Regions from separate parts of the Sphingomonas insulae genome, predicted to be linked through region 1. Evidence: riboswitches for the same ligand, from Rfam matches in the RefSeq annotation. Region 1 holds a riboswitch; the other holds the start of a gene.

Region 1 (15,509 bases):
ATCACCACATGATCGGGGCGACGATGACCCTGGGCCAGTCGCTCCAGCAATATGCAGACTTCGGCCGCGCGCCCGCGGGTCGCCACGACCACAGCGATCGTCGGCGAAGATGAACGCGCGATCATGCGGTCCCCTTTCTCTGAAATATCCGTCGGATCGGCATCGATTCGGACCCTGAATGCCGGCACCCTAGGGCGGCTACGTCGAGACGGCAAAGCGCGTTCACCGGCTTACTCCGACAGGTTTGACCCCGGCGACCACCGAGCTCAAGTCGTCCAGGAACCCTTGCACCGTCACTTCCTTGTTCCAGCTCTGCTCCGCTCGTTGTCGTGCCGCACGGCTGCACCGGTCCCGGAGCGAAGCATCGTCAAGCAGCCGCTCGATCGCATTGGCAAACGCCACTTCGTCTTCGGGAGGGGTAACTAACCCGCATCCCTCCACTTCGCGCGCCAAGCCGGTGCCGGCGGATGCGGTTGCGACGACTGGTCTCCCGGACGCGAGCATGTTGGTCAATTTGGACGGCAGTACCAGGTCAGCCGCATTACCCTTCTGCGGCAACAGGTGAACCGTGGCGAGCGACAGCAGATCGGATAGGCGGTCTTTTGGCTGCAGACCGGCTATGACGATGTTATGGCAGCCATCTGCTTGCTGCTCCAGTGCCGCGCGGTTGGGGCCATCACCGCAGATGACGATGGTAAGGTCGTGGCGGTGCTTCAGTCGCCTGGCCGCGGCCACCACGATCTCGATCCCTTGCTTGTTGGCGATGTTGCCCGAATATAATGCGACATAGGGCGTCGTAATGCCGAGTTCCTGCCGATAGGGCGATTGAGCGCCTTGCGGTCTGATCGCATGGAGGTCCGCCCAGTTGCGCATCTGCCGAATTCGACTCGCGGGCACACCAAGATCATCTAGGCGACGGCACATTTCAGGCCCGATACTGCTCACCCGATCGAACAGCCCCATGATCGTGCGTTCCACGGACCTGGCGAGTCGCGCGGCTTTGGAATTGCCATTGAGCAGCCCGGTCGCAACCGCTGCCTCCACTTCGAAGTCCTGAATATGCAACCAGGCGATCGATCCAGCCAGACGGGCGGCAGCCCAGCCGACCGGGGCCGCCATTAACGAAGGCGCGATGCACAATACAGCATCGGGACGCCAGCGAAAGCCGCTCCACAATCCCGGAACCAGCACGCTCAATGCAAAGCTGGCATGGTGCAGCAATCGTCGGACACCCGAGGGATGGGAGGGCACATAGATGGGGCAGCGTAGAACCCGCACCCCATCACAGGTTTCGCTCCACCAAAAAGGGCGACGGTAGGCGTGCTGAACCTGCCACTCGGGATAATAAGGCTTGGCAGTCAACACGCGCACATCGTGACCCGCCTGTAAGAGCGACCTCGCCAGATCGCTCGTATATACCGCGATCCCGATTTTCTCGGGTGCATAGTTTATGCCCAGAATCAGCAGCTTCATCGGTCAGCCCTCAGATCGTCAATGCGCCTTAGCGCCACTGACTCAGCTTGACCGGGTGGACATACAGATACTCGTCCGGGAACTCTTTCATCAGGCGATCGCGGTCGTTGCCGAAACGAGCGGCAAACACCGGGGTCTCCGCCGGATCCCAAAACTCGATTCCCTGCCACGCGAAATCCGGCTGACGCGCTGCCAACGGGTCGTTGAATCTCTCGCCCGGCTTCAGTTCGGTTTTCACCCGATCGACCGCCAGGGCCAACGCAGTCGGCACCGCGACTTCCGCGAAGATGTCGAGGGCCGCGAATACCCCGCAATAATGGGTGAAGCGCCGGATCGCCTCGGCTGGTACCACGAAAAAGTCGGCATAGCCCATCAACAAGGGGTAATCGCTCGGCTTGCCGTGCAGCTTCACCGCCCAAGGCGCGGCCAGATAGCCCGCGGCCGGAAGCAGTTTGGTCAGAGCATGCTTTGCCTCGCTCAGCGAGCGCATCTTGGACGGATGATCCTGCAAACCCATGCCAGCAAACTTTGCGCGCGCCTCATCTTCGGGCGGGAGTTCGGCACGCCAGTCGAAACCATCCCCATTACGCCGCAGAGCGATGCTGGCCGGCAGGGACCGATGCCACTGGTATCGTACGGAGTCGAGCGGCGCGAGCGACTTGATATATCCGGTAGACGCATCAAGATCCAGTTTGCACGCGATGTTCCACGCATCTATTCTCGGATTGAGAATCAAATCATCCGAGATGAAGACGTAGTGCGTTGCCTCGTCGTCGATGAACGAGGCCGCGCCTTGGGCAACGTGACCGCTGAACTGCCAGCTCGATTCTGTAATGCGGCATACGTCCGCCCTTTCGGAACGAGCGAAAGGCATCAGATAGGTGCGCTTGGGAAAGCGCTCCCCATAAATCTCGTCGAGCTTCTCGATATTACGCTCGAACCGATGATTGAAGATGAAAACTGCGCTCGCGCGGTTTTCCTGCCGATCCACTTCAGCCAAGGATCGTCGCCAGATCGGTCAGCCATGCGTCAAGCAACGGCAGCTCCTCCGCTCCGACGTAGTCGCCATCAACCAGCGCGCCATAACATTTGCGCAGATTTTCCCCCATGGTACCCAGATCGGTACCGGCCTTGAGGTCCAGAGCATCCAAGGCTTCAGCGATCTTGCGATTGCCAAGATAGCCACTAATTTCGTCCTCGAAATCGCGCATCAGACTATGGTCGTTGCGATCCTGAACAACCGTTGCCTCTCGGAACAGGATGGACCAACCGTTCACGCCTGCAATCCGTTGCGCGACAAAGCTGCGCCAGATATCCGTCATACGGAAGCTGCAGTAAGCCGGCAGATAAAGAAGCGGGAAGGCTTCGCTGTAGTGGATCGTGTTTTGGCTGTTGTAAGGGCACCATGTCCCGGCGGACAGCGCCACACGCTGCGATTTGTCGAAGTTGAACGGCAACGGCAGTGCGAGCCGATAGATGGCATCCACGTCCGGGTTCTCATTCGCCAGCCCTTGCTGGATGGGAATGCGCACAGCCTGCGGCTCCAACAGTACAGGCAGCGGGGCGTTGATCTCGTCCAGCGGCAGTCCGCGCGGCCAGATTAGTCCGTCGGTGAAGTAGCGATAGACGTTAACCCAACCGGCTTGCGCAACGGCCGGCAGCGTCGCTTCTAGCGGCAACGCCTCGTAAAAATCGGGACCTGGCAGATTGTCGTCGTCGGTTTCGATGATCAGCTCGACACCCGTCTGGATCGCCAGCAGATATCCGATGTTCTTGCGCGCGTAATGACGCGTCGGGCACAGCCCCGCCGTCACAAAGGCGAGTTCGCGCTGGGCAGCGTAGCTATAGAAGCGGCATCCTTCCAGCTCGAACTCGTCAGGCGATTTGGTGTCTCCCACGACGTAGAAGTCCAGTCCGCGTTCACGGCAATCGGCAGAGATCGCCTTCATCACCGCGTTGGGGGCGGCAATCGAGGTCAGAACGACGGCGGCTTTTGGGTTCTTGGTTTCTGTCATGGCGCTTTCGACGGTTGCATTGCACATGGCGCTTACCCGCTTGGGTGGCCGATTGGCCAGCCCTGGTTTGACAGGCTATCGACCGGTCAGCGGAGTCTGCCCTGCACATTGATTGACTTGTTGAGCCGTCAATCGCAAGCAGCCGCTGCGGAGTGAGCATCATCTATGAACGAACGACCAAACGGGGCCGTGGCGATGGCATCCGACATGCAGGATATATCCCTCTTGCAGCGGCTTGCCCGCAACGGCGCGGCCGCATCGGTGCTCGAGGTGCTGGTTACGGGTGGGTTTCTGCTGATCGCCTTTCGCGTCGTCATTGCGCATTCTTCGCTGAAGCAATTCGGTGTCTGGGCACTGATCCAGTCTTTGACATCGGTAATCAAGCTTGCCGACGTAGGCGTCGCCGGGGCATTGCCCAAGTTCATAGGTCAGATGAGCCGTGAGGATCGCGAACGACGTATATGGCCCTATATTGATACGTCAATCATCTTTACCTTCTGCTTCTATGCACTGGTTGCGTCGATCGCCTATTATCCGCTGAGCCTTGCGCTTCGGCATAGCTTGGAACCGGGTCAGCAGTCCCTTGGACATACCATGCTTCCGCTGGTATTGGTAAATGCAATCCTATGGAGCCTCAGCACCGTCCCCATCGCCGCACTGGTGGGCATTCGCAAAGGTACCAATAAGAGCATCATCAACATGACCGGGGCGGCTCTACTGCTTGTGACGGCCATTGTCCTTGCTCCTCGCTTGCAGCTTATGGGCCTGGTGTTCGCTCAGATGATCCAGTTCATCTTCGTGATCATTGCGGCATGGGCCAGCTTATCACGCCATCTCCGCGCAGGCCGATTCCGGCTTAGATTGCGTTTTCACCGCGACGTCATCCGCGAGACCATCGGCCTGTCTTTGCTGACGCAAGCCAACACGGCCATGGCACAATTGTACGACGTGGTGGTGCGATTGGTCCTGACGCGGGTTGGGGGAACCGCGAGCACCGCCGTCTACGAGCTGGTCGAACGTGTATTCCAACCGGTCCGCGTCCTGTTGATCGGTCCCGCTTTTCTTAGTGTTCCTATCCTCGCTCGCGCTTTTGCACGGCGACAGCTGCGGGCGATCGGCCATATATACGAACGGCAGGTTGCACTCATCACCGCTTCGGCGTTGATCGTCTATGCTGGCGTGGCATTGTTGGCACCTGTCGTGTCGCTAGTGCTCTTGCGCCGTGTCGATCAGCAATTCCTGCTGTTCTTCTTTATCGACTGGGTCGCGACGTTCGTTTACGTCTTGTGCATTCCCGGAATGCTGTTCGGCCCCGCATCGGGCAAGCTGCGATACAATATTATGGGCAACGTCTTTCAACTGGCAGGATCGCTTGTCGCCGGGACGGTCGCGGGGTTCCTATATGGTCCCCTAGCGGCCCTGGGAGGAATTGCCTGTGTCAACATCGCCAGTTCGCTGTTTCAGACCCGGGCCAATACATTGGCGAACGGAGCGCCGCTCTTGCCAAGCAAACGCCTGGTGGGGCGCCTGATGCAGCGTGGCGGGATGAAGCTCCTGTTTCGACCGATCATGAGCTGACCCATTCCCAATGAACCAGGCTACAACACAGAAGGTGAGCAGGACAGTGCGCGATCGACGATTACGGGTTGGCCTGTTGTCGCCCTGGGCCTCGCGATTGGGCGGAGGCGTCTTCGAGGCAGTCGTTGCCCATGCAGCCATGCTGTGCGCAGCCGGCGCTGATCCCGTCATCTTTGCACTGGAGGACCTACACAGTGCGGACGACCGTAGTCGTTTCGATGGAATCCCGGTGCAGTTGGGGCGGACGTTGGGACCGAGCCAGATAGGATACAGCCCCGATCTGGGACGCAAGCTGGCCGCGGCCGACATCGACCTTCTACATCTTCATGGCATCTGGATGGCAACATCTCATTTGGCGGAGCGCTGGGCTGCCGTGACGCGTCGTCCATATGTCATCTCTCCACATGGAATGCTGGACCCTTGGATCACGCAGCGCGGGCAGGCCAAAAAGGCAATCGCCCGGCTTGGCTACGAACATCGCAGCTGGCGGCGTGCCAATCTTTTCCATGCACTTACCCGCGCTGAGGCCGCAGACATCCAGCGTGAAACGGGCAATGACGCTATTGCCGTCATTCCGAACGCCGTAGATGCGCACCTATATGACAATGAAGGGCGCGACTCGGCTACGGCCCGTATCGTCTATCTGGGTCGCATCCACCCTAAGAAGAACATTGACGGATTGATCGACGCTTGGCAAATTCTGGTCAAACAGCGGGGCCCAGCTGCACCACAACTTACGATCGCTGGTTGGGGGGATCCAATACATGTTGCCGCGCTGCAGGCACGTATCGACTTAGTTCTAGATTCCCGATTATCCTTTACCGGCCCCGTCTACGGCGACGCCAAGCGGGCATTAATTGGGAGTGCAACGGCGCTCGCCTTGCCATCTCATAGTGAGGGTTTGCCAATGGTAATCCTTGAAAGCTGGGCTTCCGGCATCCCCGTTGCCATGTCGCAACATTGCAACTTACCGGTCGGCTTCACCAGCGGTGCCGCCATCGACAGTGGCGTTGACGCCCATTCCATTGCAGCTGCACTAGCGGTCTTGCTCGATGAGAGTGGGGCCGCACGGCAACGTCGCCGTGCGGCAGCACGAGATCTTGCCACTCAGTGCTTTTCGCCGCAGATTGTCAGCGAGCAGTGGATGGCGGCATATCACCGCATATTGGAGCGGAATTCGTGAAGCAGCCAAGCGGATCTGATCCGTTGAGCGCAGAGGCTGCAAGGAGCGCCACTGGCGGACCTAGCTTCAGCTTGGCCAATCGCCTGATGCGGGTATTGTGGGGAATCAGCTGGCTATGCCTTGCCCGCTGGACGCCCCCTCCACTTCATAGCTGGCGCGCACTAATTTTGCGGCTATTTGGCGCAAGAATAGGCAAAGGTACGCGGATTTATTCCAGCGTAAATATTTGGCTACCCGCTAACCTCGACATTGGTAGTGGTTCGGTGCTCGGGCCCCGCGTACGTTGCTATAATCAAGGCAGGATCACGATCGGCGATCACGTCACCGTGTCGCAGGATGCGTCATTATGCGCCAGCAGTCATGATGTCTCGGATTGCCACTTTCAATTGCAGATAAGACCGATCGTGATAGAAAATCATGCCTGGATTGCTGCGGAATCCTTTGTAGGGCCCGGAGTTCGAGTTGATGAAGGCGCTGTGCTTGGCGCTCGTGGTGTAGCTATGCGCGATCTTGCGGCTTGGACAATTAATTCGGGAAATCCCGCCGAGTTTTTGCGCGGTCGCGCATTTGATAACTAGTACAATCCTTAGTATACAGCCTATAGACGTATACTATGTTAGATTTATTGATGATATGGAAGGACACTATGTCTTCGATAGATAAATTTACGAGAATGTTTATATTGAATATAATCAGGAAATGCGTTATAATATGCTAGCGCTACTTTTAATCCCCGATCGGACTTTCTCCGTGCTTTCTTAGCACATCGTTAAAAGCTTCGGCCATCAAAGCCTGAAGGCTCCTACTTTGGCGCCTTGCTAGCGTATGCATTGCGAACGACATTTCGGGGCTAAAGAAACCAGCGATTTGTTTCCGGCCTTGGCGGCTCGCCGGTACGGCTGAGGTAGCGGCGAAAGCTGGCTCTACGGTTGGGGCCGACACCAGGCCAGAGCGCAGGTTGGCAAAGCTGGGTTTGCGGCTCATGCAGCGGCTTTCCGGTTAGTTGGTTTGCGGGGCGCAGATAGGCCGACCTGTCGACATGTCCACGTGTAAATTTGACGAATGTCATCGGCAGCCTTACCGCCGGGTTCGTATTCCATAACGGTGCGGCCTTCGCCGCTGGCGTGGCGATAGGCAGCGCGGTCAGGAATCTGAATCGGACAGGGCGGCGTGCCGAATCCCTCCACTAGTTCGCCCGCCTCCTGATAGACACGTGGCGCATTGGGGCTGCCGGCAGTGAAGACAACATAGGCGGGTTTCTTGAGAAGCTGGACGAGCTTCGCGGTGATTTGAATTGCCGAGAGGTCGAAGGCGCTAGGCCGGCACGGGATCAGCACCAAATCGGCGACCTCAACCGCGGCGCGGGCGGCGCTGTCGGCGTGAGGTGGCGTATCGATGACGATCAGCTCGGCACCCTGTGCGCGGGCGGCCTCGACTTTGGCGGCGAGGCGCGGGGGTGGGCTGTCGATCACCTCCGGCGGTGCATCGCTGCGCCATGCTGCCCATTGACTGGCTGTTGCCTGCGGATCGGTATCGATGATGAGCACGACCCGGCCAGCGTCCTGAGCCGCGGCTGCGAGGTGGATGGCGAGAGTCGTTTTTCCCGCTCCCCCCTTCTGACTAATGATCGCGATAACTGGCATGAAACCACCTCTACATGTCGACATGGTGGCGTGGCAAGTCCTCGACATGTCTGCGCAAGCATAATTCCTACCCGACGTGAGGATGTCCGCTGGCGACCGTTTGCTTCTCTCAAGAAGCATGTAATGGCTGGAGCCAGCGCTCCTGTGATTGAGTACCGTTCTTAGGGTTGACCTGAGCCCTTGACGTCCTCCCTCTTTTTTCATCCAAGCTGAGTGAGAGTTTCCGGCGCTTTTGAGCCTCACCCCGTCTTAGGTCCGGTCTTTATGAGAAAACCGGCTCTCTTTTCGTCAGGGCAGGCATGCCTGCCCTGACGAAAAAGCGCGCTCCATCGGGGTCTGGTTGCCGAGGGAGCTATGCGGACGGTGCTCGTTGTAATCGCGCCGCCACGCCTCACATTTTACCCGTGCGTCGTCCAAGCTCAAGAACCAGTATGCGTTGAGGCATTCGGCCCGCACGCGGCCATTGAACGCCTCCGCAAACGCATTGTCGGTCGGTTTGCCGGGGCGGCTGAAGTCCAGCACTACATCATGCTGATAGGCCCATAGATCGAGATCCTTCGAGATGAATTCCGGCCCATTATCCAGACGTATGCGCTTGGGGCGACCGTGTGCCGCGGCAATGCGGTCGAGCGTTTCCACCACGTCAGAGCCACGATAGCTCATCCGTACATCGAGCGCTGGCGACACGCGCGTGAAGTTGTCGACGATCGACAGCACCCGGATCTTGCGCCCGTCGAACAGCTGGTCCGACAGGAAATCCATCGACCAGCACTCGTTGGGCGCCGTCGCCGGCGTCCGGTCATCGCGCAGCTTCGCCTTCACCTTGCGCTTGGGCGTCTTGTTGCGCAGCTGCAGCCCGAGTTCGCGATACAGCCGATGAGTGCGCTTGTGGTTGATCTCCCAGCCCTCCCGCCGGAGCAGAACATGGATGCGTCGATACCCGTAGCGAACACGGGTCGCAGCCAACTCCTTGATCCGCATCTTGAGGCCGGCCTGATCGAGGCGGCGGGACTGATAGCGCTGGGTCGATCGATTGATCGGAAACGCGCCGCAGGCTCGCCGTTCGCTGACCTGGTAGCTCGCCTGCAAATAGCCGACGATCTCCCGGGCTCGACCAGGCCCTACATTTTTCGGCGGATGACATCCTGCAGCATCTCTTTGTCCAGGCTGAGGTTCGCCACCAGCCGCTTCAGCCGGACGTTCTCCTCCTCCAGCACCTTGAGGCGCTTCATCTCCGACGGCATCAGACCCCCGTATTTGCTGCGCCATCGATAGTAGGTCTGGATCGAGATGCCGGCTTTCCGACATACCTCCTCCACGGTCGTTCCATCCTCGGCCTGCTTGAGAATGAACGCGATCTGCCTCGCTGAACCTCGACTTCTTCATTGACGGATTCCCTCGTCCGGCATCTGCCAAACCTAACCGGGAATTTCTCACAAAGAACGGACCAATCCACAGGGCTCAGGTCAAACCCACCCTTGACGCCTACCCCGCCCCCGCCGATACCCGTGTCCATCGACATGGGAGAGACCGGGTTCAGCCCCGGCGCCGAAGGAGCAACCGCCCCGGAAACTCTCAGGCAGAAGGACCATGGCGATGCGAGGATATCTGGAGAGAGGCGCAGGGGCGACCCCACGTCCGCCGACGGGATAGCGATCTCAGGCACAAGCGACAGATGGGGCATGCGCACGGCCGGATATGTCCGGCGATGGGGACATGCATGCACGTCGACACGTCTACACCCCTACCCGCTGCGCTTGACCGCGGGCTGAACCGGCCGATCAGTGTCACCGAGCTGTTCACGATTGGCATTGGCCCGTCGAGTTCGCACACCGTCGGGCCGATGCGCGCGGCGTTCGACTTCGCACAGCGGGCCGTGGGATACAGCGGAGAAGGGGTAGAAGCGCCGGTACGCGTCACCTGCGATCTGTACGGCAGCCTCGCGTTGACCGGCCATGGCCATGCGACCGATACCGCCACCATCCTAGGCCTTGCCGGCTGGGAGCCCGAGCGGCTGAATCCCGATGCGGCACCGCGCATCCTCGCTGATATCGCCGTGCAGAGCTGCCTGCCGCTCGCTGGCACTCACCCGGTTGATTTCGCGGCCACCGATATCGTCTTCCACTCTCGCGAATTCCTGCCCGAACATCCCAACGGCATGACGTTCACCGCGCGCCTCGCCGATGGCGGAACCTACGCCGAGACCTATTTCTCAATCGGCGGGGGTGCGATCCTGCGCAAGGGCGCGCCGGAGTCGGCGAGCAACATCGCGGTGCGCCATCCGTTCAGTTCGGGCGCCGAATTGCTCGTGCTGGGCGACGAGACGGGCCTGTCGATTGCCGACATCGTCCGCGCGAACGAGACCGCGTGGCGCGAGGTTTCCGAAACCGACGCCTTCCTCGACGATGTCCGCACCGCAATGCACGCCTGCATCGACCGCGGCATGGCGCAGGACGGCATCCTGCCCGGCGGCCTGAAGGTCAGGCGCCGAGCGCGCGCGATCGAACAGGGGCTGACCGGCGATACGCCTGGCAGCAATCCCGCAGAAGTGTTCGAATGGGTCAGCCTTTGGGCGCTCGCGGTGAACGAGGAGAATGCGGCGGGCGGCCGCGTCGTCACCGCGCCGACTAACGGTGCCGCGGGCGTGCTGCCCGCCGTGCTGCGCTTCTACGAAACGCTGATCGCGCGTGACGAGGCCACGCGGCGGGAAGGCGCACGCACGTTCCTGCTGACCGCCGCGGCGATCGGCATGTTGTACAAGAAGCGCGCGTCGATCTCGGCGGCCGAGATGGGCTGTCAGGGCGAGGTCGGCGTCGCCTGCTCGATGGCGGCGGGCGCTCTCGCAGCGGTGTTGGGCGGGAGCAACGGCCAGATCGAGAATGCCGCGGAGATCGGCATGGAACATAACCTTGGCCTCACCTGCGACCCAATCGGCGGGTTGGTGCAAATCCCCTGCATCGAGCGCAACACGATGGGCGCGGTGAAGGCCATCAACGCTGCCTATCTAGCTCTGCGCGGCGACGGCAGCCATGTCGTCAGCCTAGACGCGGTGATCGAGACGATGCGCCAGACCGGCGAGGACATGCGCTCGCAATATAAGGAGACGAGCCTGGGGGGCTGGCCGTCAACGTTGTGGAATGTTGACGTATCTACATGACGACATTGAGCTAGGTCACGTGGACCAAGGGTAGCCAGAGCAAGGCTGAGGCAAGACTGATGAAGCCGATATAGGAGTTGGCCGTTTTGTCGTAGCGGGTCGCGACGCGTCGCCAGTTCCTCAGCTTGTTGAAGAAGTGCTCGATGCGGTTGCGCCAGCGATACTTCACACGGTCGCGCGGCGCGGGATGGCGGCGGTTAACTCTAGCGGGGATCACCGCCTTAGATCTCAGCCAGACAGCTCCTCCCGGATCGCATCGGCGTCATAGCCCTTGTCAGCGCGCACGACGTTGATCCAGTCGCCAATCATGCGCATCAGCGGGGGGAAGCCTTTGACATCATGCGCCTGTCCGGGTGTCAGCACGAGGGCAAGCGGTCCCTGAGCGTCGCACCTGGCGTGGAGCTTGGTTGTGAACCCGCCGCGCGAACGGCCGGGCGCCTCCGCGTGCCCAATTCCTTTTTATCCCCGCCGCGCAGTGGTGCGCCCACACGACCGTGCTGTCGATCATGTCGGCGCTGCCGTCCCGCGCGACTACCTCGGCCAGCGTCTCAAGCAGCGCGTCGAACACGCCGGTCGTCGTCCACCGCCGATAACGGCGGAACACGCTGTTCCACTTGCCATACTCATCTGGCAGCCGCCGCCATTGCGCCCCTGTCCGGGCGATCCACATCATGCCTTCGGAGTAGCGGCGGTTGTCCCACGCCGGGCGGCAGCCCCTACCGCGCTCGGCCGGCAGCAACGCATCGACGATCCCCCCACTCCGCATCCGACAACCCGATCCGCTCACCCAAGGCCGCCTCCAAATGGCAGCGTTGAATTAACCGCAGTTCACGACGTCAACCTTTGTCCAAGCAACCTAGTGTAGCTGCAGCGATGGATTAACTTTCAGACACTAGAATCGGGCTCATGCGCATCTTCGTTACCGGCGGAGCCGGCTTCATCGGCTCGGCGCTCGTTCGCCACCTGATCCGTAACACCGGGTACGAAGTGCTGGTCTATGACGCACTGACCTACGCCGGTACGCTCAATGCGCTCGCACCGGTCGCCGACAATCTGCGCTGCCGCCTCGTCCACGGCGACATTCGCGATGGTACCGCGGTTTTGGCCGCGCTCCGGGATTTTCGGCCCGACATCGTCACGCACCTTGCCGCGGAGAGCCATGTCGATCGCTCGATCGACGGACCGGGCGCCTTCATCGACACCAATGTCGTCGGCACCTTCACAATGCTGTCGGCGGCCCGCGCCTATTGGCTGGATCTCGCACCCGCCGATCGCGCTACATTCCGCTTCCACCATGTCTCGACAGACGAGGTGTTCGGAAGCCTAGGCCCGACTGGCCTGTTTACCGAGAACACGCCCTACGATCCGCGGTCACCCTATTCGGCGAGTAAGGCGGCGTCAGATCATCTGGTCAGCGCCTGGGGGCATACCTATGACCTGCCGGTGCTCATTACCAATTGCTCGAACAATTATGGACCGTATCACTTTCCCGAAAAGATGATCCCGCTGATGATCGTCAAGGCACTCGCCGGCGAAACCTTGCCGGTATACGGCCGCGGCGAGAACGTACGCGACTGGCTGTTCGTAGACGATCATGTCCGCGCACTGCAGGCCGTGTTCGAACGGGGCAAGCCCGGGCGACGCTACAACATCGGCGGCAATGCCGAACGCCGCAACATTGACGTCGTGGAAACGCTCTGTGCAACGCTCGATCGATTGCGTCCACGCCAGGACGGCCGCTCCTATGTAACGCAGATCGGCTTCGTCGCCGACCGTCCCGGCCATGACCTGCGTTATGCGATCGACGCTACGCGCATTCGAGACGAACTTGGCTGGACTCCGCGGGAAAGCTTTGAGACCGGGTTGGAGATGACGGTGTGTTGGTATCTGGGCAACGAAGCCTGGTGGCGCCCTATTGTTGCTGCACAGGCGGCGGACATACGGCGGGGACTCAATAACGCCATGGCTGCCTGAAGCAGCGCTTTACAATTGCGAGGGCACCGTCCCCCGCCTAGCCGGTGCGGCATGACCGATACCGTCCTCACCAGCCGCCCCCTATACCGAGGCTGGCTCAGCCTCATCATGCTGCGCCTGCGCCTCAGTGGAACCGAATGCGAGCGGGCAATCGTCGAGCATGTCTCGGGCGCAACAGTCCTCGCCTATGATCCTGACCGCCGTGTCGCCATGACAGTACGCCAGACGCGCGATGCGGTATTGTATCTGGGCGAGGCGCCTTTCCCCGAGGCGATCGCCGGCGCGACCGAGCGCGAAGCCCCGGCTGACACCGCTTATCGTGAAGCATACGAGGAAACCGGCCTGCGACTGCGTCAGCTTGAACCTGTTGCCCAGGTTTGGATGACTCCTTCATCCACCACCGAGCGGGTCCACCTATTCCTTGCTGAATATACTACCAATGATCGCACTGGCTTGGGCGGTGGAATGGCCGAGGAACTTGAGACGATCGACGCGCGCGAAGAGAAATTGGCGACTCTCTGGGCGGATGTGACAAGTGGCCGGATGACCGATGCCAAGCTATTTATGCTACTCCAGGCTCTACGGCTCCGCCGGCCGGATTTATTCTAACCATTTTTTATCGCTGACTGCTATATCCGAGCTCATGAAGGGCATCATCCTCGCCGGCGGCACAGGTACGCGGCTCCATCCGGCGACGCTTGTCGTCAACAAGCAGTTGCTGCCCGTCTACGATAAACCGATGATCTACTATCCGCTGTCGGTGTTGATGCTCGCCGGCATCCGCGAAATTCTCATCATCTCGAGCCCCGAATATCTGCCGCATTATCGTACGCTGTTTAATGATGGATCGGCGCTGGGCCTGAGCATCGCCTATGCGGAACAGCCGCGTCCCGAGGGCCTGCCACAGGCGTTCACCATCGGTCGCGACTGGATCGCGGGCGAGCCAGTGGCGCTGGTACTTGGCGACAACATCTTTTTTGGCAACGGCCTGGTGCCGATGCTGCGCCGCGCTGTCGACCGGGTCGAAGGCGGCGGGGGTGGGGCCACCATCTTCTCCTACCGCGTAGAAAACCCCGAACGCTATGGCGTGATCGAATTAGACGCTAAGAACCGAGCCGTATCGATCGAGGAAAAACCTGAACGACCGCGATCCAGTCACGCGATCACCGGGCTGTACGTCTTTGATCGGCAGGTGTGCGATCTGGCTGCTGGATTGACCCCCTCGGAAAGAGGCGAACTCGAAATCACTGACCTTGTCCGCCGCTATCTAAACGCGGACGCACTATACGTCGAGCCGATGGGTCGCGGCTTTGCCTGGCTCGATACCGGTACCCACGACAGCCTGCTCCAAGCGGCCGAGTTCGTTCGCACCATACAGCATCGTCAGGGCATCCAGATCGCCTGCTTGGAAGAGATCGCTTACCTACAGGGGTTCATATCGCGCGAAGCTGCGGAGGAACGGGGCCGGGCGCTGGTCAAGACGGCTTATGGCCGCGCTATTCTGGCCGCAATCGAGGAAGCGCCGACACCCTTGCCGTTTGCGGAACGAAGAGCGGGGGACCGTCGCCGCGAAGAATGCTTTACAAAACTCGGCAATCGATCTAATCCTGACAATACCCCCATACTGTGATGAGTAGCCATTTTGTGTCCGACGAGTGCGGCCACATTGAGATTATCCATCGAAACGGTTATTAGCGGTTGCCCGTAAACCGCTGGGCGCCAAACAGATAAGGTGTGCGTGGGCAATGTTGGATAATGTCGATCCGCCAGTTGCACAGGATCGCGCCCTGCATCAGGTTTCGGACCGGGCCTCCGACATCAAGACCCATTGGCGGCCTCGTAGCGCACTGCTCCAGTTCCGCGCCGTCCTGTACCTGCTCAGTACCGATCTGGCCGCGATCTTCGGTGGCTTCCTGTGCACGGCGATCCTGCGGCAGTCGATGGTCATCGACACAGGTTGGCTGGTGTTCGCGCTCGTGCTGCTGCCGGTCTATGCGCTGTTCGCGTCCAACATCGATGCCTATGACGCGGTCAATTTCCAGGACCCGTTCCGCGCGATCCGGCGCGGGCTGCAGGCGCTCGCGCTGGCGATCGGCAGCGTCATTCTAGTCGTCTTCTACCTCAAGTCGAGCACGGCATTCCCGCGGCTGACGATCGCGCTCGGTTCAACGCTCGCGGCGCTGTTTCTCGTCGTTGCCCGCTACGGCTTCGTCCGCCACCTCAACTGGGTCGTCGGCGGCAATCCGTTTAGCTCGATCCTGCTATGCGATCGGGGTGCTCCGATTCCGCCGGGCAAATTCTCGATGATCATGGCGGCGGAATCCTATTTCGATCCGGACGAGCATGATCCGCACATGTACGATCGCCTCGCGACGCTGATCGCCAGCGCCGATCGCGTGGTAGTGACCTGCGCGCCCGAACATCGCATGGCATGGGCCAAGGCGCTGCGTGGTGCCAACGTGCAGAGCGAGATCGTCGTCCCCGAA
Region 2 (15,509 bases), on a different replicon from region 1:
CGCGGCGCCGTTGGGCATCCAGCCGTACCGGCGGACGATGGCGCAATTGCGCACCCATCCCGCGCCCACCGATGCACTGCCGCATGTCGCCGACATTTCCGGACGATTCTATTTCAAGCCCGAAGCGGGCGGGCGGCTGTGGTTGAGCCCGCATGACGAGACACCGGTCGATCCGTGCGATGCGGCGCCCGAGGAACTGGACGTGGCGATGGCGGTCGACCGGTTCGAGCAGGTCGTCGACTGGCAGGTCGCGGCCGTCGAGCGCAGCTGGGCAGGCCTGCGCAGCTTCGCGCCCGACCGGCTGCCGGTCTACGGGTTCGATTCCGTCGTGCCTGCATTCTTCTGGTGCGCGGGGCAGGGCGGTTTCGGCATCCAGACCGCCCCCGCCGGCGCCGCGCTGGCCGCGAGCCTGTTGCTCGGCCGATCGCTGCCGGACGGATTGGAACGGGTGGACGCGGACCGCTACGCCCCGGCACGCTTCTGACGATTGCATCGCCGGATCAGGATGTTAACCTGCGTCAATCGCACGAGAGGACCGTGACATGGCGCACAAGTTCGTGATCGAAAAGAACAAGGCCGGCGAATATGTCGCCAAGTTCAAGCACAACAGCGAATTGATCTGGTGGACCGAGGGCTATGAAAGCCGTGCTTCGGCCCGCAACGCCATCGCGTCGATCCTGAAGAACGGACCCGAGGCGCCGGTCGAGGAAGCGTGATCCCGGGGCGCGGGCAAGAGGTCTGCGATTCTCCCCGCGCCTGATCGGCTTCGCGCGGCGACGCCAGCCATGGACCGACAGCACGTTCGGGACGATGCATGCAGCGGGCCGCGCGCCCGGATCGATCGTCGATCCGATCCGGCCCGCCACCCGCTCAGGCGGCGGCGCGGCCGGCCATCACCGCGGCATCGCTCGCCAGCTTGTCGACGCGTTCGTTGTCGGCGTTGCCGGCGTGGCCCTTGACCCAGATCCACTCGATGTCGTGCTTCTGCGTTTCGGCGAACAGCGCCTGCCACAATTCGACGTTCTTCACCGGCTTCTTGTCGGCGGTGCGCCAGCCGTTCTTGCGCCAGCCGTGGATCCAGCGGGTCAGGCCGTCCATCACATATTTGCTGTCGGTCGACAGCTTCACCTTGCACGGCCGGGTCAGGATGCGCAGCGCCTCGATCGCCGCGGTCAGCTCCATCCGGTTGTTGGTCGTCAGCACCTCGCTGCCCGACAATTCCTTTTCATGGCTGCCGAAGCGCAGCAGGGCGCCCCAGCCGCCGGGGCCGGGATTGCCCTTGCACGCGCCGTCGGTGGCGATTTCCACCAGCTGCGGGGCGGGGTCGGTCATGCGAAAGCCTCCGGATGTGCGTCGTACCAGTCGAGTCGGCGAAGATAGGCAAGGGGATCCTTGCGTGTCACCAGCGCATCGGCGGGCGTGTTGAGCCAGTCCCACGCGCGGGTCAGCAGGAAACGGATGCACGCCCCCTTCGCCAGCACCGGCAGCGCGGTGCGTTCCGCCCCGGACAGGCCGAACGCGTCGGTGTAGCCCGCCAGCAACGCCGGACCTACGCCCGCCAGCGGCGCGCCGAGCGGATCGAAGGCCCAGGACGTGTGCATCACCGCGACGTCATAGGCGCGCACGTCCCGGCAGGCGAAGTAGAAATCGATGAGCCCTGTGACCCGTGCGCCGAGCATCAGCACATTGTCGGGAAACAGGTCGGCGTGGATGACACTGACGGGCAGGGTGTGCGGCCAAGCGGCCTCGACCGCGGCGAGCGCGGCGTCGATACGGGAGAACAGGCCGGGGGTGATGCGGTCGAGATCGGTGCCGCAGCGCTCCAGCAGCGGCCGCCAGTCGCCGACGCCCAGGCAGTTCGCGCGATCGCCATCGAATCCGGCGACGGCGGTGTGCAGGTTTCCCAGCGCGGCACCGGCGGTGGCCGCCTGCGCGGGCGTCGGCTGGGTCAGCGACACGCCGTTGAGGAAGCGGATCAGGCAGGCGGGGCGCCCTTCCAGCTGCTGGATCGCGATGCCGGCGCGGTCCCGGATCGCGGGCGGCACCGGCAGGCCGCGCGCCGCCAGATGGTCGAGGAGGTCGAGAAAGAATGGCAAATCGCCCGCATCGACGCGCTTTTCGTACAGGGTCAGGATGAACCGATCGGTGGTGGTGTCGACCAGATAGTTGCTGTTCTCCACCCCCTCGGCGATGCCCTTGGCGGAAACCAGATCGCCGACGCCGTCATAGCGGCGCAGGAAGCCGGCGAGCGCTTCGGCGGACACCTGCGTGTAGACGGCCATGCTTTCCCCTCACTTCCAAATGATCGTCACCCCGGACGTGTTCGAGGTCCCCTCCGCCCGCACAATCGGCAGGAGGCGGGTGTGTCGCCTACCGCCGGACGGATGCCGGAACGGGGCCGGGGCGACGACGCCTCGCCTAAGCCGCCGCTTCGAGTCCGCGCGGCAGCTTGAAGGCGATCGTCTCGCGCGTCGTCTCTTCCTCGCGCTCGGTCACCGCAAAGCGGGTGGCGAGCAGGTCGACCAGTTCGCGCACCAGCAATTCGGGGGCCGATGCACCCGCCGTGATGCCGAGCGTGCCGACGCCGTCGAGGAACGACCAGTCGAGATCGGCGGCACGCTGGATCAGGCGGGCGGGAATGCCCTCGCGCTCCGCCACCTCGACCAGCCGCACCGAGTTGGACGAATTGGGCGCGCCGATCACCAGCATCGCATCGCAGGCGGCGGCAATCGCCTTCACCGCGGCCTGGCGGTTGGAGGTGGCGTAGCAGATGTCTTCGCCGCGCGGCGGCTGCATGTTGGGGAAGCGGCGCTGCAACACCGCGACGACCGCGGCGGTATCGTCCACCGACAGCGTCGTCTGGGTGAGGAAGGCGAGATTGTCCGGGTCGGGCGGGGTGAAGCCTTCGGCATCTGCGGTCGTCTCGATCAGCGACATCGCCCCCTCGGGCACCTGGCCGAATGTCCCGACGACCTCCGGATGGCCGGCGTGGCCGATGAAGACGATGTGGCGGCCGGCATCGACCAGCCTTTCGGCCTGGCGGTGCACCTTCGACACCAGCGGGCAGGTCGCATCGAGATAGTCGAGGCCGCGATTCTGTGCCGCAGCCGGTACCGATTTCGGCACGCCATGCGCGGAAAAGACGACGGGCGCGCCGTCGGGAACCTGATCGAGCTCCTCGACGAATACGGCGCCCTGCGCCTTCAGCGTATCGACGACGAACTTGTTGTGGACGATTTCGTGCCGGACATACACGGGCGCGCCGTGCTTCTCGATCGCGAGTTCGACGATGCGGATCGCGCGATCGACGCCAGCGCAAAAACCACGGGGTGCTGCGATCAGCAGATCGAGGACGGGCTTCGCGCCGTCCGCCTGGGGAAGAGAGGCCATGATGCGGCCGTTCCTACGCGATTGGGCGACCGCGCGGAAGTACGCGATTGCTTGCACCCGCGACGGGCGGTTCCTATGGTGCGCGCCGCACCGCCGGCGCCGTCCGGCGACGCAATCTGCCCGTTCGACAAAGGTACGCGTCTCCGTGAAAACTCCGCTTCTCGGCCTCACCGCCCTCGGCCTGATCCTCTCCGGGTGCGCCGGCAAGGGCGAGATCGTGGAAGGCGGCATCACCGCCGTACGCTCGGCCTGCCCGACGGTGGGCGTCGCCGCCAACACCGGCGACCTGACGCTGTTCGATCCGGTCACCAGCCGTGATGCGGGCGCGATCGACGTCGTCGCGAACATGACCAACGTGCGCGGGACATGCAACGATGCCGGCGACCAGATCGTCAGCGCGGTGACGTTCGACGTGCTCGCCCGCCGCACCCGCACCGATGGGCCGCGCGACGTGACGCTGCCCTATTATATCGCGATTGTCCGGGGCGGCACCGCGGTGACGGCGAAGCGCAAGGGCCAGATCGCGATCCATTTCGACGCCGGCCAGGCCCGTGCGCAGGCGAGCGGCTCCGCCTCGGCGCAGATCGCGCGGGCGGCGGCGACGTTGCCCGACGACGTGCGCGAACAGCTGACCCGCAAGCGCAAGGCGGGCGACGAGGATGCCGCGACCGATCCGCTGTCGCGGCCCGAGGTGCGCAGCGCGGTGCTGCGCGCCAGCTTTGAAGCGCTGGTGGGGTTCCAGCTGACCGACGATCAGCTGAAGTACAACGTACAGCGGTAGTTTCGCGGCGTAAGCCAGGGCTCTGTTCGTCATCCCGGCGGCGGCGGGGATCCGGACACGCCAGCGGTTCGGCCCAAGCGGGGGCGGAAGGTGATGGATCTCCGCCTGCACGGGGATGACGACGCTTATGGGGTGGGTGTCTGGCCGGCTGGTGACGTCCGGGTATACGGCGCTGGGCGTTCGATGGCGTCCGTATCGCGTATCGCGGACACGCGACCCGCCCCTGACTCCCATTGGCGCGGGAGGGGAGGATCGGCGTCTTTCCCGATTGACTAAGCCATGCTGCACCGCCACAGCTTGGCATGTCGATGCCGGGCAACCGGCATGGGCGCACGCGGGAGAGAGCCTCTGCACAAAGAGGCCGCCGAAGGAGCAACCACCCCGGAATCTCTCAGGCACAACGGACCGCGCGCAGCCTCATCGACACTCTGGAAAGCGCCCCTTACAGGGGCCACCGAAGGGGTAAGCCCGGTGTCGCTCGACGCAGGGTCAAAGCTCTCAGGTTCCCGTGACAGAGGGGGTTCGCAAGATTGGGATGCAGCCGTGCCTGCGACCCGGTCGCGTGCCTTTTTTGGAGACGGTTGATGAGCGACACGCTGCCAGACACCCTGCCCGACCCGCTCGACGACCTGAACGAGGGCGACGAGCCTGCGATCCTGCAATTGCCGCTCGACGCCTGGCATCGCGCCCGCGGCGGCCGCATGGTGCCGTTCGCCGGTTACGAGATGCCCGTTCAATATGACGGCATCATGGCCGAACATCTGTGGACGCGCGAATCGGCCGGGTTGTTCGACGTCAGCCACATGGGGCAGGTCGGCTTCACCGGCGACGGGATCGACGCGGCGGGTGTCGCAAAGGCACTCGAAGCGGTGTTGCCTGGCGATATCGCCGGACTCGCTCCGACCAAAATTCGCTATTCGCTGCTGCTCAACGACGAGGGCGGCATCCTCGACGACCTGATGGCGACCCGGCTGCCGGAAGAGGGCGCGCATCCGTTCGGCGAGGCGAGCCACTATGTCGTGGTCAACGGCGCGACCAAATACGACGATCTGTCCTACCTGCTCGACGTGTTGCCCGACGACATCACGATGAACCTGATGGAGGATCAGGCGCTGCTCGCGGTGCAGGGGCCAAAGGCGGTCGCCGCGGTCGCTCGCCTGATCCCCGGTGTCGACGCTCTGGTGTTCATGACCGCGGGGGCGTTCGAATGGAACGGCCATCCGCTGTGGATCAGCCGTTCGGGCTATACCGGTGAGGACGGCGTCGAGATTTCGATTCCCGCCGAAGCCGCCGCCGATTTCGCAGATGCGATCTGCGCCGAACCCGAGGTGAAGCCGATCGGCCTCGGCGCGCGCGATTCGCTGCGCCTGGAAGCGGGCCTGCCGCTGTATGGCCACGACCTCGATCCCGAAACGACGCCGGTGATGGCCGACCTCGGCTTCGCCCTGTCGAAGCGTCGCCGCGAGGCGGCCGATTTCGCCGGTGCGCAGCGCATTCTCGCCGAGCGCGAGGATGGCCCGGCGGTGAAGCGCGTCGGCCTGTCGGTCGCCGGACGCCAGCCGGTGCGCGAGGGCGCGAGCGTCGTCGATGCGGATGGCGCGGTGATCGGCCGCGTCACCAGCGGCGGTTTCGCGCCCAGCGTCGGCGCGCCGATCGCCATGGCCTATGTCCCGGCCGCGCTCGCCGCCGCCGGCACGCCCGTGCGGCTGGTCCAGCGCGGCAAGATCCACGAGGCGGCGGTCGTCCCGATGCCGTTCGTTCCCCACCGCTACGTCCGTGCAGGAGGCAAGTGAGATGAGCCGTTACTTTACCGAAGATCATGAATGGGTCGACGTCGATGGCGACGTCGGCACGGTTGGCATTTCCGAATATGCGCAGAGCCAGCTCGGCGACATCGTGTTCGTCGACGTGCCGGAAGACGGCAAGCAGCTGGACAAGGGCGACGAGGCCGCGGTGGTCGAATCGGTCAAGGCGGCATCGGATGTCTATTCGCCGGTGTCGGGCAACGTGCTGGAGGGCAATTCGGCGCTGGGCGACGATCCGAGCCTCGTGAATTCGGATGCCGAGGGCGAGGGCTGGTTCTTCAAGATCACGCTCAGCGACGCCAGCGAGCTCGAAACGCTGATGGACGAGACGGCTTACGCGGCGTTCGTCTCGAAGCTGTAAGTCTTAGCAAAGCCCCTTTCCGTTTTCGGGGAGGGGCGGGGTGGGGCCTGCCCGCGGGCGGGATTTTCCCCACCCCCAGCCGCTCTCGCGATCGAGAGGGGTCTAGGGAGTAATCAATGCGCTACCTGCCGCTTACCCAGCCTGACCGCGACGCGATGCTCGACGTCATCGGTGCCGCGACGATCGACGACCTGTTCGTCGACGTGCCGGAATCCGCCCGCCTCGACGGCCCCGTCCGCGGGCTTCCGGATCACGCGTCCGAACTGGCGGTCGAGCGGCATATGACGGCGCTCGCTCGCAAGAACGTGGTCGCGGGCGAGGTGCCGTTCTTCCTGGGGGCGGGCGCGTACCGCCATCACGTGCCGGCCAGCGTCGATCACCTGATCCAGCGCGGCGAATTCCTGACCGCCTATACGCCGTACCAGCCGGAAATCGCGCAGGGTACGCTGCAGATGCTGTTCGAATTCCAGACGCAGGTCGCGCGGCTGCTCGGCACCGACGTGGCGAATGCATCGATGTACGACGGCTCCACCGCGTGCTGGGAGGCGATCGGCATGGCGCGGCGGATCACCCGGCGCGGCAAGGCGATCCTGTCGGGCGGGCTGCATCCGCATTACGTCAGCGTCGCGAAGACGATGGCGAAATACACCGGCGACGCGCTGGAAACGTCGATCCCGACGCTGGGCGCGCAGACCGATATCGATGCGCTGATCGGGAGAATCGACGGCGATACGTCGTGCGTCGTCGTGCAATATCCCGACATCCTCGGCCGGATCGCCGATCTGACGCCGCTCGCCGATGCGTGCCACGCAAACAAGGCGCTGCTGATCGCGGTCGTCACCGAACCGGTGGCGCTGGGTGCGATCCGGTCGCCGGGCGAGATGGATGCGGACATCGTCGTCGGCGAAGGCCAGTCGCTCGGCGTAGGCCTGCAGTTCGGCGGACCCTATGTCGGCCTGTTCGGCTGCAAGGACAAATATGTCCGCCAGATGCCGGGCCGGCTGTGCGGCGAGACGGTGGATGCCGATGGCAAGCGCGGCTTCGTCCTGACGCTGTCGACGCGCGAACAGCATATCCGCCGCGAGAAGGCGACGTCCAACATCTGCACCAATTCCGGCCTGTGCGCGCTGGCCTTCTCGGTCCACATGACGTTGCTGGGCGAGAAAGGGCTGCGGCAACTCGCCGCGATCAACCATGCCGGCGCGGCGGCGGCGGCGGAGCGGCTGGCGCGAGTGCCGGGCGTCGAACTGGTGACCGACACGTTCTTCAACGAATTCACGCTCCGGCTCCCGCAAGAGGCGCGCCCCGTCGTCCGTACGCTGGCGGATCGCGGCATCCTGGCGGGCGTGTCGCTCGGCCGGCTGTATCCGGACGAGGCGGGTCTGGCGAACGGACTGGTCGTCGCGGTCACCGAAACCACCACCGCGGAAGACGTCGAGACGTTTGCCGCCGCGCTTCAGGAGGTATTGGCATGAGCATCAACCAGAGCGGCTGGCGGCCCGAGATGACGGCGTCGTCGGGGACGGCTGCGCCGACCTTCACCGGCAACAAGGCGCTGATGCTGGACGAAGCGCTGATCTTCGAGATCGGCTCGACCGAGACGACCGGCGTCGACTTTGCCGACGCGGTCGAACTCGGCGCGTCGAACCGGCTCGGCGGCCTGTTCCGCGAGGCGGCGATCGGCCTGCCCGGCCTGGCGGAGCCGGAGGCGGTGCGCCATTACACCCGCCTCAGCCGCCAGAATTACGCGATCGACCTCGGCCTGTTCCCGCTCGGGTCGTGCACGATGAAGCACAATCCGCGGCTGAACGAGAAGATGGCGCGGCTGCCCGGCTTCAGCGACGTCCATCCGCTCGCGCCCGTCGACACCGTGCAGGGCGCGCTGGAGGTCATCCACCAGCTCAGCCACTGGCTGGTGACGCTGACCGGCATGACCAGCGTCGCGATGAGCCCGAAGGCGGGCGCGCATGGCGAGCTCTGCGGCATCCTGGCGATCAGGGCGGCGCTGGAAAAGCGCGGCGAAGGGACGCGCAAGGTCATCCTGGTCCCCGAATCGGCGCACGGCACCAACCCCGCCACCGCCGCCTTCGCCGGCTTCAAGGTAGAGGATATCCCCGCCACCGCCGACGGCCGCGTCGACACCGCGGCGCTGATCGCGCGGCTGGGGCCGGACGTCGCCGGCGTGATGATCACCAACCCCAACACCTGCGGCCTGTTCGAGCGCGATCTCAGGACGATCAGCGATGCGGTGCATGCCGCGGGCGGCTACGTCTATTGCGACGGCGCGAACTTCAACGCGATCGTCGGCCGGGTGCGTCCTGGCGACCTCGGCGTCGATGCGATGCACATCAACCTGCACAAGACCTTCTCCACCCCGCATGGCGGCGGCGGACCCGGGTCGGGGCCGGTGGTGTTCTCGGACGCGCTCACCCCGTTCGCGCCGCTGCCCTTCGTCGAGAAGCAGGGTGATCAGTTCGTGCTGGTCGAGGAAGAGACGGCGGGCGAGCATCATGCCGGCAGCTTCGGCCGGATGGTCGCGTTCCACGGCCAGATGGGCATGTTCACGCGCGCCCTCACCTATATCCTCAGCCACGGCGCCGATGGCCTGCGTCAGGTCGCCGAGGATGCGGTGCTCAACGCCAATTACGTGCTGCGCTCGCTCGCAGACACGCTCGATGCGCCGTTCGCGGGATCGGGACCGTGCATGCACGAGGCGATCTTCTCGGATGCGAACCTCGCCGACGGCTTCTCGACGCTGGACGTCGCCAAGGGGCTGATCGACGAGGGGTTCCACCCCATGACGGTCTATTTTCCGCTCGTCGTGCACGGCGCGATGCTCGTCGAGCCGACCGAGACCGAATCGAAGGCGGCGCTGGACCAGTTCATCGGTGCGCTGCGGTCCGTGGCGGAACGGGCGAAGGCAGGCGATGCGTCCCTCAAGTCGGCACCGCATTTCGCCCCGCGCAGCCGGCTGGACGAAACGCTCGCCGCCCGCAAGCCGGTGCTGGTGTGGAAGGACGCGCCGCTCGCCGAGGCGGCGGAATAAACGAACCGCCATGGCCTGCGGGAAGCTTCGGCATCCCGCGGGGCGGCTTTCCCTCGACCGCCCGTCCGGCTAGCCTTCTTGGCAAAAGGGGATCGGCAGATGCAGGTACAGCAAGCGGGCGGGTGGATCAGTTATGCGATCCCGCTGGTCGTCATCGCGGTGGTGATGGCGGTCCGGTGGAAGCGGATGAGCCGGGTGCGGCCGCTGAAGCTCGAACGCTTGTGGGTGCTGCCGGCATTCTATGCGGTGGTGATCGGCTTTACCTTCTCGCGCTTTCCGCCGCAGGGTTGGGGCTGGGCGTTCTGCCTCGCCGCTTTGGCCTTGGGTGGCGCGCTCGGCTGGCAGCGCGGCAAGATGATGCGCATCACGCTCGATCCCGAAACGCACACGCTGGGGCAGACCTCGTCGCCGGCCGCGCTGCTGTTCATCGTGCTGCTGATCGTGGCGCGATCGGGTGCCAGGGGGGCGATGAGCTATGCGGGGCCGGTCGGGCTCGATCCGATGGCGATCACCGACGTGCTGATGGCGCTGGCATTGGGCTTGTTCACCGCACAGCGGCTCGAGATGTACTTGCGCGGCAAGCGCATGCTCGCTGCTGCCTAGGCGATCTCGCCCGCGCCGGCCGCCAGCGTATCCTGTCGGCGACGCACGGTTTCGCGCCAGACGATGACCAGGCCGCTGGCGATGATGACCGGCGCGCCGATCCACGTCGCGGCGGCGGGCAGCGTGTCGAACAGCAGCCAGCCGAGCAAGGTCGCCCACAGCAGACTGGAATAATCCATCGGCACCACCACCGACACCGGGCCGAGGCGCAGCGAATTGGTCATCGCGATCTGCGCGCACCCGCCGAGCGTGCCGACCGCGGCCAGTGCGGCCCAACCCATCGGCCCATGCGCCTGTGCGATCGGTACGTAGACCACGGACAGCGGCACCAGCGACAAGAGCGAGAACCAGAACACCGTCGTCAATGCCGCCTCGGTCTTGCCGATCTGGCGCAGCAGGATGGTGACGCAGGCGGTGCCGAACGCCCCCGCCAGCGCAAAGCCCGCGCCGCGCAGGGGAAAGTGGTCGCCGCCCGGTTGCGCGACGATCAGCACGCCGACGAAGCCGACGATCACCGCGCCCCAGCGCCACCAGCCGGTCGGTTCGCGCAACACCGCCGCGCCCAGAATCGTGGCGAAGATCGGCACGGTGAAACCGATCGTCGTCGCCTCCGCCAGCGGCAGCGCGACGATGCCGTTGAAGGTCATCGCCATGGCGCTGAGGCCGACGATCGCGCGGACGACATGCGCGGGAAGGCGCCGCGTCGCGACGGACGGCAGGCCGGGACCGCCCAGGATCACCGCGGACACCAGCAGCGCCGCACCGAACTGTCGAAAGAACAGGATCTCGACGACGCTGGCGCCGGCCTGTTCGGCAAGTTTGATCGCGGCGTTCATCAGAGCGAAGAACACCACCGACAGCAGGCGCAACGCGATGGCCGGTAGGATGCGGTCGGTCATCACGGGAGCGGTGGGTATCGGGGCAGGGGCGATCGGGCAGGGAGTCACGGCCCGGCCTTAGCGCGATCGGGCGAAGGGGGTGACGAATATTCGCGACACGGATAAAGCGCCAGGATGAAGCATGCACTCTCCGTCACGCGCGAAGCCGATTTCGCCGCCTGGTATCAGTCCGTCATCGCCGAGGCCGACCTCGCCGAGGAATCCGGCGTGCGCGGCTGCATGGTCATCCGGCCATGGGGCTATGGCATCTGGGAGCGTATCCAGCGTCTGCTCGACGACCGGATCAAGGCGACGGGGCATGAAAATTGCTATTTCCCGCTGTTCATCCCGCTGTCCTATTTCGAAAAGGAGGCGGAGCACGTCGAAGGGTTCGCCAAGGAGATGGCGGTCGTCACGCACCACCGGCTGGTGAGCGACGGCAAGGGCGGGCTGATGCCCGATCCCGCCGCGAAGCTGGAGGAGCCGCTGGTCGTGCGCCCGACGTCGGAAACCGTGATCGGCACCGCGTTCGCGCGCTGGGTCCAGTCGTGGCGCGACCTGCCGGTGCTCATCAACCAATGGGCCAACGTGGTGCGGTGGGAGATGCGGACGCGGATGTTCCTGCGGACCAGCGAATTCCTGTGGCAGGAGGGGCATACCGCCCACGCCACCGCCGACGAGGCGCGCGAGGAAACGCTGAAGATGCTCGAGGTGTACCGCTCGTTCGCCGAGGATTGCCTGGCGCTGCCGGTGGTCGCGGGCGAAAAGCCGGAGAACGAGCGCTTCCCCGGCGCGGTCGCGACGTACAGCATCGAGGCGATGATGCAGGACGGCAAGGCGCTGCAGGCCGGGACCAGCCATTTCCTCGGTACCAATTTCGCGCGGGCGCAGAACATCAAATTCCAGAATGCCGGCGGCGAACTGGAACTGGCCAATACCACCAGCTGGGGCGTCAGCACGCGGATGGTCGGCGGCGTCATCATGGTGCATGGTGACGACGACGGCCTGCGCGTGCCGCCGCGCATCGCGCCGTGGCAGATCGTGATCGTGCCGATGCTGCGCGACACGCCCGAGGACGAGGCGCTGGTCGCCTACGCGAAAACCATTCAGTCGAACCTCGCCGGCCTGTCCGCGCTGGGCGAGCCGGTGCGTGCGCTGCTCGACCTCAAGCCCGCCAAGGCGGCGACCAAGCGCTGGGGCTGGGTGAAGAAGGGCGCGCCGATCATCGTCGAGATCGGCGGCCGCGACATGGCGGGCGGCAACGTGTCGGTGATCCGCCGCGACCGGCTGTACCGCGAGGACGGCAAGCTCGACTCGCAGGTCATACCACGCGGCGATTTCGAGGCGGATGCGCCGGAATTGCTGCACGCGATCCAGACCGCTTTGCACGCGCAGGCGCGCGAGCGGCTGACGGCGAACATCGTGCCCGCCGCGGATTGGGTCGCGGTCGAGGCGCATTTCGCCGAGGGCGTGAAGAACCCCGGCTGGGTCGAGGTATCGTGGTCGAAGCCGACGGGCGCCGCGCTCGATGCGGTGGTCGAACGGTTGAAGGCGCTCAAACTGACGATCCGCAATGCGCCGTCGGATGCCGGTGCCGCGGAGGGCGCGTGCGTATTCACCGGCGACGCGTCGGTGGAGCGGGTACTGCTGGCGCGAGCCTATTGACGGGGGCTGGATGTCGCCCGTCGAGGGAAGGGGCGGCGGGAGCGGCCGGTAGGACGTCGTAGGTCTCCTGTCACGTCATCCAAGGCGCGCCCCTCCCGCATCCTCAAAGGCGGCGCAGCGCCCCCCCTCACGTCATACAGGGCGTCGTAGCGTCGCCCTCTCACGTCGCCTAAAGCGTCGCAGCGTCACCCCACCCACGTCACCGAAGGCCTCCTTGCCTCCCCCCCCCACACACGTCATCCCCGCGAAGGCGGGGATCCATACACGCTATCGTCGCGGCTCAAGCCATACCTGCGCGTCTGGATCCCCGCCTCCGCGGGGATGACGGCTGTGGTCGGGATGCCGGTTGTAATTGAAAGTCCAGTTATGCTTTGCGATGCCGGTTATGGCGGGATGCAGGTTGTGCCTGTCCTGCCCGTCCACCGCGCGCCAACGCCATCCCGCCGTCAAACGCCATCCCCCCAGCCATCGTCATCCCGGCGAACGCCGGGACCCATGGCCACGGCGTCGTCGGCCGTCGCGCGAAACCGCCAGCCCCTGCAACCAGGTCCCGCCACCCGCCGCGATGGCAGAGCAACGCATCGCGCACGTCAGCGCAACCCACGACGCCCCCTTTACGATCCGCACCGCCAGACGGTCAGTCGCGCGCATCCTCATACCGCCGCCCGACATGCGCCTCGCCGCGCGTTTGCGCCAGCAATGCCTGCCGGTGCCGCTCGGCATAGCGGGCGCGATCCTCGTCGCCGCGCGATGTCGCGCAGCGGGGGCAGCGCACGCCCTCCTCGTACAACGGTGAGTTGCGGTCCGCCGGCGACACCGGCATCCGGCACGCCCGGCACAGGCCGTGCGTTCCCTGTGCAAGGCCGTGGCCCACGGCGACCCGTTCGTCGAAGACGAAGCATTCGCCGGCCCATGTGCTGTCCTCGGCCGGCACCTCCTCCAGATATTTGAGGATGCCGCCTTTGAGGTGGAAGACGTCCGCCACCCCTTCGGCCTTCAGGAACGCCGTCGCCTTTTCGCAGCGGATGCCGCCGGTGCAGAACATCGCGACCTGCGCCTTGCCCGACAGCAGATCGTCGCGATGGTCGCGAAACCACGCCGGAAATTCGCGGAATGTCCGGGTTTCGGGATCGACCGCACCCGCAAACGTGCCGATCGCGACCTCGTAATCGTTGCGGGTATCGATCAGTACCGTCCGCGGATCGGCGATCAGTGCGTTCCAGTCCTGCGGTTCGACGTAGTGGCCGGCGTCGAGCGGATCGATCGCCGGTTCGCCCATCGTCACGATCTCGGCCTTCACCCGCACCTTGGTCCGGTGGAACGGCATCGCGTCGGCCTGCGAGTCCTTGACGTCCAGCGTCGCGCAGCCCGGCAGCCCGCGGATATGGCTCAGCACCGCCTCCACCCCGGCGTGCGGCCCCGCGATCGTGCCGTTGATCCCCTCGCGCGCCAGCAGCAACGTGCCGCGCACGCCAGCCGCCTCGCACGCCTGCAACAGCGGTTCGCGAAGGCCGGCGGGGTCGTCGAACGGGGTGAAGCGGTACAGCGCACTAACGCGGGTCATCGCGCGGCCATAGCCGCAGCCACGCGTCCACGCAAAGTTCGCACATGACGCATGGCCGCGCAGTCCCTATCTCTGCCGCGTGTCAAAAAAACCAAGAACCGGCCTGCCGACGCAGGCGCAGATCCTCGACTTCATCGAACACTCCGATGTCCCTGCCGGCAAGCGCGAGATCGCCAAGGCGTTCGGTCTGACCGCGCAGGAAAAGATCGGGCTGAAGGCGTTGCTGAAGGACATGGCGGACGAGGGGCTGATCGACTCCGCGCCCGGCCGCGCCTTTCACAAGATGGGCGGCCTGCCCAGGGTGACGGTGCTGCGCATCGCCGATGTCGACGATGGCGGCAACGTCTGGGCGGTGCCTGAGCGGTGGGAAGCCGAGACGCCGCCGCCGCGCCTGCGGGTGCGCGAGCGCAAGCGCGGTGCGCTGGGTATCGGCGAACGCATCCTGGCGCGCACCGAAGAGGCCGGCGCCGGCTGGGTCGCGCATCCCATGAAGGTGCTCGCCAAGGCGTCCGAACAGGTGCTGGGTGTGCTGCGCCGCGATGGCGACCGCTTCTGGCTGACCGGGGTCGAGAAGAAGGACCGGCGCGAATTCCCGGTGTCGGACATCGGCGACGCCGAAGCGGGCGATCTGGTGATGACCGAGATGACCGGACGGCCGCCGCGTATCTCCGTGCGGGTGGTGCAGCGGCTGGGCGATCCGTTCGCGCCGCGCAGCTTTTCGCTGATCGCTATTCACAAGCTCGGTATCCGCGACGTCTTCAGCGGCGAGGCGCTGGACGAGGCGGAGCGGGTGTCGCGCCTGCCCCTTGGCGACGATCGCGAGGATCTGACGCATCTGCCCATCGTCGCGATCGATCCCGTCGATGCGCGCGATCATGACGATGCCGTTTGGGCGGCGCCTGACGACGATCCGGGTAACGCGGGGGGTGGCAGGCGGTGGTCGCGATCGCCGATGTCAGCTTCTACGTCCGTCCGGGTTCGGAGATCGACCGCGAGGCGCGGCGTCGCGGCAATTCGGTGTATTTCCCGGATCGCGTCGTGCCGATGCTGCCGGAGGTGCTGTCGGCGGAGGTCTGTTCGCTGAAGGAGGGCGAGGATCGCGCGGCGCTGGCTTGCCATTTGCGCATCGGCAAGTCGGGCAAGCTGGAAAGCTGGCGTTTTTCGCGCGCGCGGGTGCGGATCGCGGCGAACCTCGCATATGAGGATGCGCAGGCGATGATCGATGCCGATGCGGGCCCGATGATCGCGGTGCTGAGGCCGCTCTGGGACTGCTGGCGCGCGCTCGCCAGCGCGCGCGACGCGCGCGAACCGCTCGACCTCGACCTCCCCGAACGGCGCGTGGTGCTCGACGAGATGGGCCGGATCATGTCGATCGCGCCGCGCGAACGGCTGGATGCTCACCGCTTGATCGAGGAT

Evidence for each region. A riboswitch is a leader RNA that binds a small molecule or an ion and turns the genes downstream of it on or off. The one in region 1 is predicted to bind glycine.
Region 2: linked by a shared signal. The riboswitch ahead of gcvT (glycine cleavage system aminomethyltransferase GcvT) and the one ahead of GTH33_RS00540 (L-serine ammonia-lyase) in region 1 are both predicted to bind glycine.

What each region holds. Positions count from the first base shown of each region.
Region 1 covers NZ_CP048420.1:19,933-35,441, reverse strand. The annotation lists gene GTH33_RS00585 (glycosyltransferase family 2 protein) at 1-125, opposite strand, end outside; gene GTH33_RS00580 (WcaI family glycosyltransferase) at 223-1,473, opposite strand; gene GTH33_RS00575 (hypothetical protein) at 1,502-2,473, opposite strand; gene GTH33_RS00570 (STELLO glycosyltransferase family protein) at 2,466-3,488, opposite strand; gene GTH33_RS00565 (polysaccharide biosynthesis protein) at 3,654-5,066, shown strand; gene GTH33_RS00560 (glycosyltransferase) at 5,077-6,249, shown strand; gene GTH33_RS00555 (LbetaH domain-containing protein) at 6,321-6,827, shown strand; gene GTH33_RS18060 (ribbon-helix-helix domain-containing protein) at 6,976-7,233, opposite strand; gene parA (ParA family partition ATPase) at 7,230-7,892, opposite strand; partial or broken gene GTH33_RS00545 (IS3 family transposase) at 8,181-9,278, opposite strand; glycine riboswitch at 9,404-9,493, shown strand; partial or broken gene GTH33_RS00540 (L-serine ammonia-lyase) at 9,613-11,036, shown strand; gene GTH33_RS18055 (transposase) at 11,278-11,502, opposite strand; partial or broken gene GTH33_RS18050 (transposase) at 11,663-11,815, opposite strand; gene rfbB (dTDP-glucose 4,6-dehydratase) at 11,956-13,023, shown strand; gene GTH33_RS00525 (NUDIX domain-containing protein) at 13,075-13,632, shown strand; gene rfbA (glucose-1-phosphate thymidylyltransferase RfbA) at 13,667-14,653, shown strand; gene GTH33_RS18045 (sugar transferase) at 14,769-15,509, shown strand, end outside.
Region 2 covers NZ_CP048422.1:3,112,865-3,128,373, reverse strand. The annotation lists gene GTH33_RS16470 (NAD(P)/FAD-dependent oxidoreductase) at 1-484, shown strand, start outside; gene GTH33_RS16465 (YegP family protein) at 543-716, shown strand; gene rnhA (ribonuclease HI) at 871-1,332, opposite strand; gene thrB (homoserine kinase) at 1,329-2,282, opposite strand; gene ispH (4-hydroxy-3-methylbut-2-enyl diphosphate reductase) at 2,419-3,390, opposite strand; gene GTH33_RS16445 (hypothetical protein) at 3,536-4,171, shown strand; glycine riboswitch at 4,497-4,589, shown strand; glycine riboswitch at 4,590-4,696, shown strand; gene gcvT (glycine cleavage system aminomethyltransferase GcvT) at 4,756-5,964, shown strand; gene gcvH (glycine cleavage system protein GcvH) at 5,966-6,337, shown strand; gene gcvPA (aminomethyl-transferring glycine dehydrogenase subunit GcvPA) at 6,454-7,812, shown strand; gene gcvPB (aminomethyl-transferring glycine dehydrogenase subunit GcvPB) at 7,809-9,383, shown strand; gene GTH33_RS16420 (CcdC protein domain-containing protein) at 9,483-9,986, shown strand; gene GTH33_RS16415 (DMT family transporter) at 9,983-10,885, opposite strand; gene proS (proline--tRNA ligase) at 11,000-12,529, shown strand; gene trhO (oxygen-dependent tRNA uridine(34) hydroxylase TrhO) at 13,167-14,093, opposite strand; partial or broken gene GTH33_RS16400 (ribonuclease R family protein) at 14,173-15,509, shown strand, end outside.